2 regions of the Microbacterium rhizosphaerae genome follow, and region 2 is predicted to be linked to the other one. Evidence: predicted binding sites of a transcription regulator. Region 2 holds the regulator's gene; the other holds the start of a gene.
What was found. Region 2 encodes HspR, which represses chaperone genes until heat shock. Its sites were predicted from a motif close to AAGTTGAGTCNNNNNGACTCAACTT; they were not measured.
Positions count from the first base shown of each region.

Region 1 (7,766 bases), 1.7 Mb from region 2:
GAACCCGAACCCGTGCACGGTGGCGAGGAGGGGATGGCGGGTGCCGAGCTCCTGCAACCGCTCCTTGAGGTAGCCGCCGACCTCGGCCGCGTTCTGCTGCAGCCCCTCGGACTGGATGACGTCGAGCACGGTGAGTCCCACGACGGACGAGACCGGCGACCCGCCGGCCGACGAGAAGAAGTACCCCTGCGACCGGTACGACGCGGCGATCTCCGGCGTCGTGATGACCGCGCCGAGGGGATGCCCGTTGCCCATCGCCTTCGCGACCGCGACGATGTCGGGCACGACGCCCTGCTGCTCGAAGCCCCAGAACCAGTGACCCAACCGGCCGTACCCGACCTGCACCTCGTCCGCGACGGCGACCCCGCCGTGCGCGCGGACGGCCGCGTACACCGCCTCCAGGTAGCCCGCGGGCAGCGCGACGCCGCCGGCGTTGCCGTACAGCGTCTCGGCGAGGAACGCCCCGGGCGGGGTGCCGGCGTCGGCGAGGCGCTCGACCTCGGCGACCGCATCCACCGCATACCTCGACGGGTCGTCGCGATGCACCCCGCGGAACGGGTTCGGGGCGTCCACCGTGTGCACCCACTCCGGCCGTGTCTCGAGCGCACTCGGGTTGTCGGCGACCGAGGTCGACACGGCATCCGTCAGGTACGTCCAGCCGTGATACGCCTCGCGCACGGCGACGACGTCCTTCCGGCCCGTGTGCGCCTGCGCGAGGCGCAGGGCGAGGTCGACGGCCTCGGAGCCGCTGTTGACGAGGAAGACCTGGTCGAGCCCGTCGGGCAGAAGCCCCGCGAGCCGCTCCGCGAACTCCGCGATCTGCGGGTAGTGGAACCGCGAGTTCGTGTTCAGAAGGCTCCACTGCCGGGCGATGTTGTGGACGAGCAGCGGATGCGCGTGCCCGATCGACGTTACGTTGTTCAGCGCGTCGACGTAGACGCGGCCGTCCTCGTCGACGAGCAGCTCCCGCCAGCCGCGCAGCATGACCGGCGGCTCGTCGAAGTAGTGCTCCTGCACCTCGGCGACGTGCTCCTCGCGCCGGTGCAGGAGGCGACCCGCGTCGGACGTGCGGATCGCGGCCGGCGGAAGCCCGAGCAGCGGGGAGGGATCGGCGACGAACGGGCGCCAGGCCGGGGCGAGTGCCGCCGTCGTGAACTCGGGGACGTCGACGCCGTCGGCGACGAGCGAGATCGTGACGACGTCGACGACCTCGGCGAAGACCTCGCCCTCGCGCACGGGACCGGCCACGACGTCGCTCGCACCACGAAGGCGGAGGCGCAGGCCGCCGGCGACGAGATCCCCGGACAGGTCGACCACGCCGTCCCATGGCGCCTGCAGCGCGACGGGCTCGGGCACCGCGAAGTCCAGCCCGAGCGGCACGTTCGCCGGCCCGTCGTGGGCGTACGGACGGGACCGGGTCAGACGCGGTTCGCCGAACCGCGTCGCGACGGGGTGCTCAGCCGTCGCCGCCCGCAGCAGCTCGCTCTCGGCATCCGGATCCAGCCAGCGCCCCTCATCGAGCAGCGCGCTGTCGACGGAGAGGTCGAGGAGTCCTGGCGTGGATCGCGGCCGGATCAGGCGTCCTGACGGCGTGCGCAGGGGAGGAGCATCCGCTCCCACCGCGTGCCGGACGAGCTCCGTGGCGACGGGGAGCGGGAGTGACACGGCGGCCTCGAAGATGAGCTCCTCGTGTGCGAGATTCTCCGCGGCGTACTCGTTGCCCGGGTCGGTGAGCAGGATATGGTGCGCGCTCGCGACGAGCACCGCGGCGCGCAGCGCCAGCAGGGGCCACAGGACGTCGAGCTCGGCATCGGCCAGCGGCAGCACCTCGTGGTACGCGCGCACGGCCTCGAGAGCGGCGGGGAGGTCGACGCCGTCGTGGTGCAGGAGCGACGACAGCGTGATCGCCAGCTCACCCACGCGCCACGTGCGCCCGAGGTCGCCGAGATCGATGACGCCGTCGGGCACGCGCCCATCCGTCGTCACCACGTTGTCGTCGGTGAGATCGCCGTGGATGACCTGCTGGGGCAGCGACTCGGCGTGCACGGCGACCGCGCGCCATGCCGACTCCGCCGTCGAGCGCAGCCGGGCGCGCAGCGCGGTGTCCGCCACCGACGGCAGCAGCGCCGCCAATGCGGCGGGCGCGTGCTGGAGGTCCCACTGGTTCGTCCGCTCGGCGCCCGGGTCGGCGAAGCCGGCGAGCGCGAGATCGACGGATGCCGCCAGCCGTCCCATCGCGCGGATGGCCGCGGGGGAGAGGTACCTGCTGCCCGAGAGTGTCCGCCCGGGCAGGAAGTCGAGAAGCCGCGCGTGCGCGATGCCGCCCTCGAGCTCCACGGCCCGCACCGAGGTGCCGTCGTCGAAGACGTGCGGCATCGGGACTCGGACGTCGGAGCGCTCGGCGATACGGGCGGCGGCCCGAGACTGCGCCTCGAGCTCCGCGGCCGGAGTGGCCGGGTTGGCGATCTTCAGGAGCCGCGGCGCGACGCCGTCGTCGATCACGAAGTTCAGGTCCTGGTTGCTGCCGAGCGGCCGCGCGGAGCCGGTGACACCGAACAGTGCGGCGGCGAGATCGGCAGCCTCGTCCGGTGAGATCTCCGGCGGCGGCGCTTGGACGAGCGATTCGGTCTCGGGCACACCTGATTCTGTAGCCTTGCGCACATGTCGAACAAGCGTCGGGGCGACCGGCTGTCCGCAGGGCTGATGCTCGGCGCCGTGGTCGTCGCGATCATCTGGGCGAACCTGCCCGGCGACGGATACGCCCACTTCTGGGAGACGCCGGTGCGGCTGGGCGTGGGCGGAGCGACGTGGACGTTCACCGTCCACGGGCTCGTCAACGAAGGACTGATGACGTTCTTCTTCTTCCTCGTCGGCCTCGAGGTCAAGCGCGAGCTGACGATCGGCGAGCTCGCATCGCCGCGGCGGGCGGTGCTTCCCGCGGCCGCCGCCGCAGCGGGACTGATCGTGCCGGCCCTCCTCTATGTCGCGATCACGGCGGGGACGGGCGAGGCGCACGCCTGGGGAGTCGTCATCTCGACCGACACCGCATTCCTCATCGGCGCTCTGGCCCTGATCGCCCCGGTCTTCCCGGCGCGCCTGCGGACGTTCCTCCTCGCCCTCGCGGTCGTCGACGACATCGGCGCGCTCGCGGTGATCGCCCTGTTCTACAGCGGCGGGGTCCAGCTGCTGCCGCTCGTCCTCGCCGGCGTGTGCATGGTCGCGATCGCGCTCGTGCGCTTCCTGCCGGAGGGTCGCGGCTTCTCGTACGCCGTGCTCGGCACGGCGCTGTGGGTGCTGGTGCTGCTGGGGGGCGTGCATCCCACTCTCGCCGGTGTGGCCGTCGCGCTGCTCATCCCGGTCTTCCCGCCGCGGCGCCGCGACGTGGAGCGCGCCGCGGAGCTCACCCAGGCGTTCCGCGAGTCGCCCAACGTCTACTACGCCTCGGCGCTCGCGCGGAGCGTGCGCGACTCGCTCTCGATCAACGAGCGGCTCGACGCCGCGTGGCGCCCCTACATCGCCCTCGGCGTGCTGCCCATCTTCGCGCTGGCGAACGCGGGCGTGCCCCTCGACCCGCAGACGCTGATGGATGCCGCCGCCTCCCCGGTCACGTGGGGGATCGTCGTCGCCCTCGTCGTCGGCAAGTTCGTCGGCATCACCGGGATCACGGCCCTCCTGCGCCGGCTCCGCCTCGGAGAGCTCGCGCCGGGCCTCGGCATGACGCGCATCGCGGGCGGCGCGGCCCTCAGCGGCATCGGCTTCACGATCGCACTGTTCCTCGTGCCCGTCGCGATCTCCGACCCGCACACGCAGAACCTCGCGCGCGTCGGGGTGCTCGTCGCATCCGTCCTCGCGTTCGCGATCGGCTGGACGGTGCTCCGCGTCGGTGATCGGGTGCGGCCTCCGCGAGCCGTGGGCGCGAAGCTGAACCGGCCCGTCGACCCGGCGCGCGACCACATCCGCGGTCCGGTGGACGCCCCGCTGACGATCGTCGAGTATGCGGACTTCGAGTGCCCGTTCTGCAGCCGTGCCACCGGCTCGGTCGACGCGGTGCTCGCGCACTTCGGCGACGAGGTGCGCTGGGTCTACCGGCATCTGCCGCTGGACCGCGTGCACCCGCATGCGACGGCGGCGGCCGTCGCCGCAGAGGCGGCGGCGATGCAGGGACGCTTCTTCGACTACGGACCCGTGCTGTTCGCCTCGCAGGACCACCTCGAGCCCGACGACCTGTGCAGATACGCGCACGAGCTCGGCCTGGACGTCGAGCGGTTCATCGTCGACCTGCGCTCGCCGGAGGCGGCGCGCCGGGTCGAGGATGACCGGATGGATGCCGAGCTGATGGACCTGCACTCCACGCCGACGTTCTTCATCGGCGGGAAGCGGCACCTCGGCGCGTACGACTCCGGCACGCTCATCCGCGTGCTCGAGGCGTCCCGGCAGACCGTGCGCGAGTGAACCTCCTCGGGCCGCCATGCGGGCGACCCGAGGAGGGCATCAGGGCAGCGTGGGCTCGTCGGGGTTCGGCGCGAGCGGTTCGTCCGGGTTCGGCGCGAGCGGCTCGTCCGGATTCGGTGCCAGGGGCTCGTCGGGGCTCGGAGGACCCGGCTCCACCGGCATCGCCGGCTCGCTCGGCCCGACCGGTAGGCCCGGCTCGACCGGCGCGCCTGGCTGCGCGGGGATCTCCGGCTCTCGGGGCTGGCCCGGAAGATCCGTGTCGGGCCAGGACATGTCCGCCCCGCGGAGGTCCCCCTGCGGAACCTGTCCGCTGTTCGCGACGTCGCTCATATCGCCCCTCTCGTTCGTTCGGCGTATCGAGTATCGAACGGAATCAGGCGGATCTCACGTCCCTTGACACCCCGTGCAGCCGCAGCTAGGACGCGGAGGGCGCATGGCGCCGACTCAACAGCGACCTCAGCGCGGCGGCAGCTGCTGCAGCGTCCAGCGGTTGCCGTCGGGATCGCGGAAGGTGACGAAGCGCCCCCATGCCTGGTCGTCGACGCCGTCCGCCTCGACGCCGGCAGCGCGCAGGTGCGCCAGGGCCTCGTCGGCGTCCGGAACGACCACTTGGATCGTGTTCTGCCTGCCGGGTTCGAGGTCGATCCCGAGTCCGGTGCCGAACGCGATCGAGCACGCCGAGCCGGGAGGGGTCATCTGCACGAACCGCAGGCCCTCGAACGGGGTCTGGTCATGGTCGGGATGGAACCCGATCCTCGTGTAGAACTCCTTCGCCACGTCGACGTCGGTCACGGGCACGAAGATCAGCTCGATACGCCAGTCCATCGCGGTCTCTTGTGTCATGCATCCAGGCTAGGGAGGGGTTCGGACATCCCTCGGGAATACCTCACGCGGTCCGTCGTTGAACTTGACAGCAGCACGCTCAAGTTTCAGGAGGATACGTGCCCGAAGAATTCAACGCCGACGGAGCCAACGCGTTCGACGACTTCCTCGCCCGCTACCTCGCGGGTGAGCAGGCCCGACAGTCGCGCTCCATCGACCTCACCCGTTTCCTGACGACGCGCACGCAGGCGATCCTGCAGAACGCCGGCCGGTTCGCGCTGGAGCGCGGCCAGACCGAGCTGGATGCTCTGCACATCCTGCGCGTGCTGGTGCAGGACGACGCCGTCGCCCAGGCGATCCGTCGCGTCGGCGTCGACCCCATGCGGATCGTCGCCGCGACCGAGTCGCGTCTGCCCGCGGCCGGCGCGCCGGCCGATGTCGATGGTGCGACCGTGACGCCCAGCGCCTCGCGGGCCCTGTTCCACGCGTATCAGGTGGCACGCTCGAGCGGCTCGACGTACATCGACCCGGAGCACGTCTTCTTCGCGCTCGTGCTGGGTCAGGATGCGCCCGCGGGCCAGATTCTGGCGCACGCCGGCGTGACCGCGGAGGCGCTGACGCAGGGGATGCGCGAGGCCATGCCGACCGGCACGCCCGAGGCTGCGGGGGAGGACGCCGGGGACCGCGCATCCACCACCCCCATGCTCGACAAGTACGCGACCGACCTGACCGCGCTGGCCCGTGACGACCGGCTCGACCCGGTGATCGGGCGCGTCGACGAGATCGAGCAGACGATCGAGATCCTGAGCCGTCGCACGAAGAACAACCCCGTGCTCGTCGGCGAGGCCGGTGTCGGCAAGACCGCGATCGTGGAAGGCCTGGCCCGCGCGATCGTCGCCGAGGAGGTGCCGCAGCAGCTGCGCGACAAGCGCGTGCTCGTCCTCGACCTGCCCGCGATGCTCGCAGGGGCGCGATACCGGGGCGACTTCGAGGAGCGCCTGACGAAGACCATGGACGAGATCGCCGCGGCCGAGGGCGAGATCATCGCGTTCGTCGACGAGGTGCACACGGTGGTCGGCGCGGGCGCCGGCGGCGAGGGGACGATGGATGCGGGCAACATCCTGAAGCCGCGGCTCGCCCGGGGCGACCTGCACCTCGTGGGCGCGACGACGCTCAAGGAGTACCGGACGATCGAGAAGGACCCGGCGCTGGAGCGTCGGTTCCAGCCGGTGCGCGTGGGCGAGCCGTCGGTCGCGGACGCCGTGCTCATCCTGCAGGGCCTGCGCCCGGCGTACGAGGAGCACCACGGCGTGAGCTACACCGACGAGGCGCTGCGCGCCGCCGTCGAGCTCAGCGACCGTTACGTCACCGAGCGCGTGCTGCCGGACAAGGCGATCGACCTCATCGACCAGGCAGGTGCACGACTGCGCCTGCGGCTGGGCGCGAAGGTGGACGTCTCGTCGCTCATGCAGCGTCTGGCCGACCTCGAGGCGGAGAAGAACTCCGCCGTCGTGGCCGAGCGGTACGAGGAGGCCTCGGCCGTGCGCGATCGCATCGCGCAGGTGCAGGCCGAGATCGACGAGGCGGCGACCCGCGGCCCCTCGACAGGCTCGGGGACCGGATCCGCCGTCGTGGACGAGCCCGAGATCGCGGCCGTGATCAGCAGGGCCACCGGCATCCCGGTGTCCCGCCTGACGGCGACCGAGCGGGCGCGCCTGGCGAGCCTCGGCGAGGAGCTGCACGGGCGCGTCATCGGCCAGGACACCGCGGTCGAGGCCGTGGCGAAGGCCGTGCGGCGCAACCGCACCGGCATGGGCGACGCCCGCCGGCCGATCGGCTCCTTCCTCTTCCTCGGGCCGACCGGCGTCGGCAAGACCGAGCTGGCGAAGGCCCTGGCGGCATCCGTGTTCTCCGACGAGGATGCCGTGATCCGCTTCGACATGAGCGAGTTCGGCGAGCGCCACACGGTGTCGCGCCTGGTCGGCGCCCCTCCGGGGTACGTCGGCTACGACGAGGCCGGCCAGCTCACCGAGCGCGTGCGCCGCAACCCGTACTCCGTCGTGCTGTTCGACGAGATCGAGAAGGCGCACCCGGATGTCTTCAACCTGCTGCTGCAGGTGCTCGACGACGGCCGGCTCACCGACGGGCAGGGCCGGACCGTCCACTTCCGCAACACGATCATCGTGATGACCTCGAACCTCGGCTCGGAGTTCCTGGCGTCGCGCTCCGGCGCAATCGGGTTCTCGACCAGTGGCCGGGAGTACGAGGAGAGCGACCTGCGCGACCGGGTCATGGGGCGCCTGCGCGAGGCGATGCGGCCGGAGTTCCTGAACCGCATCGACGAGATCGTGCTGTTCCGCAAGCTCGAGAAGGAGCAGCTGCGCGACATCGTCGGACTGCAGCTGCAGGCCACCGCATCCCGCCTGGCGTCCCGCGAGGTCGAGTTCGAGGCGACGCCCGCCGCGATCGACTGGCTCGCCGAGCACGGGTAC
Region 1 covers NZ_CP139368.1:2,811,654-2,819,419, reverse strand. The annotation lists gene SM116_RS12775 (aminotransferase) at 1-2,637, opposite strand, end outside; gene nhaA (Na+/H+ antiporter NhaA) at 2,662-4,452, shown strand; gene SM116_RS12765 (hypothetical protein) at 4,492-4,782, opposite strand; gene SM116_RS12760 (VOC family protein) at 4,909-5,277, opposite strand; gene SM116_RS12755 (ATP-dependent Clp protease ATP-binding subunit) at 5,394-7,766, shown strand, end outside.
Region 1: SM116_RS12755 (ATP-dependent Clp protease ATP-binding subunit) is a predicted target of HspR. The motif match lies at 5,357-5,381, and genes of this name have one in related genera.

Region 2 (7,766 bases):
TGCCGACGCCTGCGCCGCGACGCTCGCCCGTGCGCACGGTCAGTCCCCGACTGCGGCGATCGTCTCGGGATACCTCGGGGGCGGCAAGGTGGCCGGCGAAGCGATCCTCGAGTGGGCGTACGCCTACGCGGCCCTCTCCCGCGCCGACTGGCAGCTGTACCGCGCGCACCGTCACGTCGGCGAGCGCTGATCACGCCGCGGCGCGCGTGTCCTTCTGCAGCGCGGAGATGTTGCGCAGGAACAGGATGATCCAGGAGAAGATCAGCATCGCCGCGACGAGCTCGACCGCCGTGAGCGTGTAGTAGCCGATCGCGAAGAAGACACCGAGCACCACGACGACGGCGAGGAAGACCCAGCCGAGGTAGATGAAAGCGCGCTGCAGCCCCGGGATCCAGAACCGGAGTCCCACGACGAGCACGCAGTAGGCGACCGCCATCCCCGTCGCCACCGTGTTGTGGACCGCGAAGAACCGGTCGACCGGGAAGATCCCGACGCAGGCGAGGAACACGCCCACCGTGATGAGCAGCCCGCGAACCCATCGCGCGGCCGCGCGGGACGAGGTCTCGATGTCGTGCGTCGCGTGCCGCGACAGCGTGGTGACGATGACCCCGGCGATGATGAGCGTGCTGTTGAACGCCAGGGCCGACACGTCGTCGGTCATCCCCAGTGCGCTCAGGTTCTCCTTCCACCAGCCCTTGTCGGCCGAGGTCAGCATGGCGGCGAGCACGCCCTCCACGAGGAACATCGCGAGGATGAAGGCGAGCAGCTGCAGATCGAGCTCGGTCCCGACGAGGAACGCGGCGTACGCGGTGAGGGCCGCCGTGACGCCTGCGAGCAGGAGCGACGGGATGGCGAACACCTCGGCGCCGATGAACGCGCGCGAGAGGAGATTCGCGAGCAGCGCCCACGTCAGCAGGGCGATCACGCCGAGCGCGATCGCGATGGCGAGCACGTCGACGAGGTCGAGCACGCCGACGCGACGGCTGCGATCGCGCAGCACGAACCTTCCCAGGACGAAGGATGCCATCGCGACGATCGCCGACGCGAGCGCCACGAACTGGCCGAGCGAGCCGCGTCCGGCGATGGGCACGGGCTGGAGGTGGAGCGCGGGGACGCTGACGAGGGCGGCGACCACGAACGCGACGGCGCCGAGCCCCATGGCCAGCGCCTCGCGCGAGCGCAGGCTCCCCACGGTCGGCGGCCCGAACTCGGCCGTTGCCGCACGCGCCGCGGATGCGGGCGGCGCGGCATCCTCGCTCTCTGTCGAGGATGCGGCGATCTCGGGCATGGCTCCTCCGGGCGGCCGGAACGTCAGCATCGGCGCCTTCCGGGGGGACGCACCGCTCCAGCGAGCTTAGACGAGGGATGCGGTTCGCGCCGCCCCGCCGCGCAACGCTTCGCCGCACTCCCGCTCCTGGCCTCGGACAGACTCTCGGCCAAGGCATAGGCGGCGGGTCGGATGCCGATGCGAGGATGGCGCGCATGACCGACACGGACTCCGCCCGCCCGGCGATCCCCTCTCTCGCGCAGCGACTGGCCGCCGGCAAGGCCGAACGCCGGCGGACCCCGCGCCACGACCTGGCCCGGCTGACGACGGCGGGGCGCGCTCCCCTCGGGATCCTCGAGGAACAGGAGTCCACCCGCGTGCAGCAGGTGCTGCCGCTGAGGGCCGAGCGGATGGCAGCGAGCCCGTTCGCGTTCTACCGCGGTACGGCCGCGATCATGGCGGCCGACCTCGCCCGCGACGCGAGCACCGGCATCTCGGTCGGATCGTGCGGCGACGCGCACCTCGCCAACTTCGGGTTCTCGGCATCCCCCCAGCGCACGCTGCTGTTCGACCTCAACGACTTCGACGAGGCCGCGTGGGCTCCGTGGGAGTGGGATGTGAAGCGGCTCGTCACGAGCATCGTCGTCGCCGGCAGAGCCACGGGACGCAAGGACGAGGTCGTCGAGACCGCCGCCCGCAGCGCCGTGGATGCATACAGCAGACGCCTCGCGCGGGCGGCGCGCAAGAGCCCGCTCGAGCGCTACTGGACGCACTTCGACGCCAAGGCGTCGGTGCACGCGATCGAGAAGTCGTCGCGCGACGTGCTGCTGGGTGCCGTGCGCTCGGCACGCAAGCGGACCGGCGAGCAGGCCGTGCGCCGCATGACCGAGCGGGGGCCCGACGGACGTCTGAGGTTCATCATCCGTCCGCCGGCGATGTTCCACCTCGATGCCGCGCTCGAAGCGGAGGCCGAGGCCCGCCTGCGCGCGTACGCCCGCACCGCGAACGTCGACATCCAGATGCTCCTGCTGCACTACTCGGCATCCGACACCGCCTTCCGCGCGGTCGGCGTCGGCAGCGTGGGGACCCGGTGCTACCTCACGGTCCTCGAGGACGGCGACGGCCACGCGCTGCTGCTGCAGACCAAGGAGGCGCAGGAGAGCGTGCTCATCCGCTACGGGCGTGCGGTCCAGCCGGCCGCGGCGCTCGAGCACATCGAGCGCCACGGAGAGGGCGGCCGGGTCGTCGGGATGCAGCGCGTGCTGCAGGCGATCTCCGACCCCTTCCTCGGCCACTCCAAGGACGACCACGGCGCGTACTACGTGCGGCAGTTCCGGGATATGAAGGGCGGCATCGATGCGGAGGCACTGGCGGACGAGCCCTTCAGGCGTTTCGGCGAGGCGTGTGCGATCACGCTCGCGCGGGCGCATGGGCAGACAGCGGATGCCGGCCGCGTCGTGGGCTACATCGGCAACGGCCGCATCGTCGCGGACGCCATCGTGGCGTGGGCCAATGCCTACGCCGACGTGTCGTACGGCGACTGGAAGGCGTTCGTGGCGAAGAAGAAGGCCGGCTGACGCGCGCCCCCTGTCATTCGTCGCCGCGCCGCCGTACCGTGTAAGAGCGAGAGCCGTACGGACAAGCGGGAGGGAGTCCAAGATGCGAGCGACGGTGGGTGACCGCATCCGTGTGCACGGCAGGGCGGTCGGGATGGCGGATCACCTCGGCGAGGTCGTCGAGATCCGCGGGACGGATGACGATCAGCTCCTGGTCATCCGCTACGACGACGGCCACGAAGGCGTGCTCTCGCCCGGCGCCGACTGCGAGATCCTGCACCAGGGCTGAGTCGCCCGCAGCGTCCGTCGCGCGATGCGACGGCGAGGCGCGGCGCCTGAGCTACGCGTCGAGTCCGCGTGAGGCGAGCCACTCCCGCGCGAGCCGTTTCGGCGCCTTGACCAGCCAGGCGTCGCTCACGATCTCGGCGAGGAGGTCGGGCGCGATGTCGTCGAGCCGGACGAGCACGGCGGGGTAGCCGTCGAAGTGCGGGATCGTGAAGACGACGTCGGGGAAGGATGCCAGCAGCGCCTCCTTGCCCTCTTGGCCATCGGTGCGCACGCCGATCACGACACCCGCCGGCCAAGTGCGCCCGAGGGCTTCAAGGGAGGCCAGGTCGGTCGTGCGCGGTCCCCGCTCCCACGCGTACGCGCCGCCGGAGCCGACGCGCCACGCGAGGCCGCCGCCGTGGCCGTGGTGGCTGCTCTCCTCGGTCTGCGGCAGCGACCGGGTGATCGCGCGGAGATCGTCGATCGTCGCCATCAGCTGCTCGGTCGCTCAGTCGCCGCGAGCCGCGGCATCCGTTCCGGAGCCGAGCTCGCCGCGCGGCCGCTGCCAGAGCACGACGTCCCGCGTGCGGCGCACGCGGGTTCCGGACTTCAGCCGGATCACGGAGCCGCTCGCCTCGGCCGCGAAGACCCGCGCGCCGGGCCGGTTGTCGAGCTCCATCTGCACGCGCTGCTCGAGCGCCTGGACACGGCCGTGCAGCTCGCGTACCCGCTCTTCGAGTTCGAGGATGCGAACGATGGCGGGCAGGCTCATGCCGTCGGACGACATGCGCGCGACCTCACGGAGCTTCGCGACATGGCGCAGGGAGTAGCGGCGAGAGCCGCCCTGCGTGCGCGCGGGGACGACGAGCCCGAGGCGGTCGTACTGGCGGAGGGTCTGCGGATGCATCCCGGACAGCTCAGCGGCCGCCGCGATCGCGAAGATCGGGGCGTTTTCGTCGATGTCGAGTCGATCTGCCACCTCGTCGCCTCCTCTCCCGTTCCTGAAGCCTTTCTACCGGTTCCTGGGTCTGTTTCCCGGTTCCTGAGCCTGTCTCCCCGGTTCCTGAGCCTGTCGAAGGACTAGCCGCGGGCCTTGGCCATGAGGTCGGCACGCGGGTTCTCTTTCGGCTCGAGCTCCTGGAAGCGCTCGAGCGCCGCACGGGCGGCGTCGTCGAGGTGCGACGGCACGGCCACCTGGACCTCGGCGAGCAGGTCGCCGGTGCCCTTCGACGTCGTGACGCCGCGGCCCTTCACACGGAGCACGCGTCCGGACGGCGTGCCCGGGGCGACGCGGAGTCGGACCGGCTCGCCACCCAGCGTCGGCACCTCGATGGTGGCGCCGAGCGCCGCCTCGGTGAAGGTCACCGGCACGTGCACGCGGAGGTTCAGCCCCTCGCGGGTGAACACCGGATGCGGGCGCACCGAGACGAGCACGACGACGTCGCCGTTCTCACCGCCGTCGGGCGACGGGCGGCCTCGGCCGCGCAGACGCACCTTCTGGCCGTCGGCGACACCGGCGGGGATCTTCACCTTGAACGGCTTGCCGTCCTCGCCCTGCAGCGTGATCGTCTCGCCCTTGGTCGCCGTGATGAAGTCGATGGTCGTGCGGGCCGTGACGTCGGCCCCCTTCGTGGGACCGCCGAAGCCGCGGTAGCCGCCCGTGGGCTGGCCGAACCGGCCGGAGCCGAAACCGCCGCCCTGCTGGTTGAACATCGCGAAGATGTCGTCGAAATCGGCCGCCGTCTGGGAGCGCGGACCACCGCGACCCTGGCCGAACATGCTGAAGACGTCCTCGAAGCCGCCCGCGCCCGGGCCGCCGGCCTGGAAGCGCGCGCCCGAGCCCATCGCACGGATCTGGTCGTACTCGGTGCGCTGATCGGGGTCCGACAGCACCGAGTACGCCTCGCTGATCTCCTTGAACTTCGCCTCGGCAGCCGCATCCCCCGGATTGGAGTCCGGGTGGTACTGGCGCGCGAGCTTGCGATACGTCTTCTTCAGCTCGGCCGCCTCGACGTCCTTCGAGACGCCGAGGACCGCGTAGAAGTCCTTGTCGAACCAGTCCTGGCTGGCCATCGAGCCTCCTACTCGGCGGGAACGGCGACGACGACCTTCGCCGGTCGCAGCTCGACATCGCCGAGGCGGTAGCCCACCTCGACGACCTCGAGGATCGTCGTCTCGGTCGCACCGGGCGTCGGCTGCTGGAAGATCGCCTCGTGCTGCTGGGGGTCGAAGAGCTCGCCCTTGGCACCGTACGTGGAGATGCCCATGCGGTCGGCCACCGCGCGCAGCTTCTCGGCGATGGCCGCGAAGGGGCTGCCATCGTCGAGGTCGCCGTGCTTCTCGGCGCGGTCGAGGTCGTCGAGCACGGGCAGCAGGCCCTTCGCCACGGCGCCCTGCGCGCGGGCGATCTCGACCTCGCGCTGCTCCTCGGTGCGGCGCCGGTAGTTGGCGTACTCGGCCTGCAGACGCTTGAGGTCGTTGAGCAGGGCCGACTCGAGGTCGGCCAGCGCCGCGTCCTCGGCCGCGGCATCCGCGTTCTGGGTCGTGCCGAGGATGTCGTCCACCGTCAGCTCCTCGTCGTCGGAAGCCTGAGGCTCCGGTGCGGGCCCGTCCTGCGACTGAGGGTCGGAGGCCTGAGCCTCCGACCCTTCGTCGGTGGGACGGACCTCGTCGTCGCCGTTCGCCGGCTCGGGGAAGTCCTTGTCCGTCATGCTTACTTCTGCTCCTCGTCGTCGACGACCTCGGCGTCGATGACATCCTCCTCCGGGTTCGGCACGGAGCCGTTGCCCGGATCGGCGACGTTCGGGTCGGGCTGCTGGCCCTGGGCCTGCTGCGAGGCGTAGATCGCCTCGCCGAGCTTGCCCTGGGACTGGTTCAGCTTCTCGAACGCGTTCTTCACGGCGTCGTCGTCATCGCCCGCGAGTGCGGTCTTCAGCGCGTCGACGTCGCCCTGGACATCGTTCTTGACCTCGGCGGGAAGCTTGTCGTCGTTCTCCTTGATGAGCTTCTCGATCGAGTAGGCGAGGGTCTCGGCCTGGTTGCGCGTCTCGGCGGACTCGCGGCGCTTCTTGTCCTCGGCCGCGTGCTCCTCGGCCTCGCGCACCATCCGCTCGATGTCGTCCTTCGGCAGCGACGAGCCGCCGGTGATCGTCATCGACTGCTCCTTGCCCGTGCCCTTGTCCTTGGCGGAGACGTGCACGATGCCGTTCGCGTCGATGTCGAACGTGACCTCGATCTGCGGGATGCCGCGCGGCGCCGGCGCGATGCCGGTGAGCTCGAACGTGCCGAGCGGCTTGTTGTCTCGCGTGAACTCGCGCTCACCCTGGAAGACCTGGATCGCGACCGACGGCTGGTTGTCGTCGGCGGTCGTGAAGGTCTCGCTGCGCTTGGTCGGGATGGCCGTGTTGCGCTCGATGAGCTTGGTCATGATGCCGCCCTTGGTCTCGATGCCGAGACTCAGGGGGGTGACGTCGATCAGCAGCACGTCCTTGCGCTCGCCCTTGAGGACGCCGGCCTGCAGGGCGGCGCCGACCGCGACGACCTCGTCCGGGTTCACGCCCTTGTTGGGCTCCTTGCCGGCTTCCTTCATGACCAGGTCGCTGACGGCGGGCATACGGGTCGAGCCGCCGACCAGCACGACGTGGTCGATGTCGCCGACCTTGATGCCGGCCTCGCGGATGACGTCCTCGAACGGCTTCTTGGTGCGGTCCAGCAGGTCCTTGGTGAGGTCCTCGAACTTGGCACGCGTGATCGTCTCCGAGAGCGACACGGGGCCCGAGTCGGTCAGCGAGAGGTAGGGCAGGTTCACCGAGGTGCTCGTCGAGGACGACAGCTCCTTCTTCGCCTGCTCCGCAGCCTCCTTCAGGCGCTGCAGGGCGATCTTGTCGCCCGAGACGTCGACACCGGTGGTGTCCTTGAACTGCTTGATGAGGTAGTCGACGAGACGCTGGTCCCAGTCGTCGCCGCCGAGGCGGTTGTCGCCCGCGGTCGCGCGCACCTGGATCGTGGAGAAGTCGTCGTCCTTGCCCACCTCGAGGAGGGAGACGTCGAACGTTCCGCCGCCGAGGTCGAAGACGAGGATGAGCTCGTCCTCCTTGCCCTTGTCGAGACCGTAGGCGAGAGCAGCAGCCGTCGGCTCGTTGATGATGCGCAGGACGTTCAGGCCCGCGATCTCGCCGGCCTCCTTGGTGGCCTGGCGCTCGGCGTCGTTGAAGTACGCCGGGACGGTGATGACGGCGTCCGTGACGGCGTCGCCGAGGTACTGCTCGGCATCCCGCTTCAGCTTCTGCAGGATGCGCGCCGAGACCTCCTGCGGCGTGTAGGCCTTGCCGTCGATCGACTGGGTCTTCCAGTCGGTGCCCATGTGGCGCTTGATGGACGTCAGGGTGCGGTCGACGTTCGTCACTGCCTGGCGCTTGGCGGTCTCGCCGACCAGCACCTCGCCGTCCTTCGTGAACGCGACGACCGACGGAGTCGTGCGGAAGCCTTCGGCGTTCGCGATGACCTTGGGCTCGCCGCCCTCGAGGACGCTCACGACCGAGTTCGTCGTACCGAGGTCGATTCCCACTGCACGGGGCATATGTGTTCTCTCTCCTTGACGGGGGTCGCGACGGATGCCGCGGCCCGGGGTTCTGTTCTCAAATCGGCTCGTCGACCCGAGAGATCCCGCGAACGCG
Region 2 covers NZ_CP139368.1:491,224-498,989, reverse strand. The annotation lists gene SM116_RS02310 (DUF2252 domain-containing protein) at 1-190, shown strand, start outside; gene SM116_RS02305 (DUF998 domain-containing protein) at 191-1,288, opposite strand; gene SM116_RS02300 (DUF2252 domain-containing protein) at 1,483-2,844, shown strand; gene SM116_RS02295 (DUF1918 domain-containing protein) at 2,927-3,112, shown strand; gene SM116_RS02290 (MmcQ/YjbR family DNA-binding protein) at 3,164-3,583, opposite strand; gene SM116_RS02285 (heat shock protein transcriptional repressor HspR) at 3,599-4,069, opposite strand; gene SM116_RS02280 (DnaJ C-terminal domain-containing protein) at 4,171-5,163, opposite strand; gene SM116_RS02275 (nucleotide exchange factor GrpE) at 5,172-5,801, opposite strand; gene dnaK (molecular chaperone DnaK) at 5,804-7,669, opposite strand.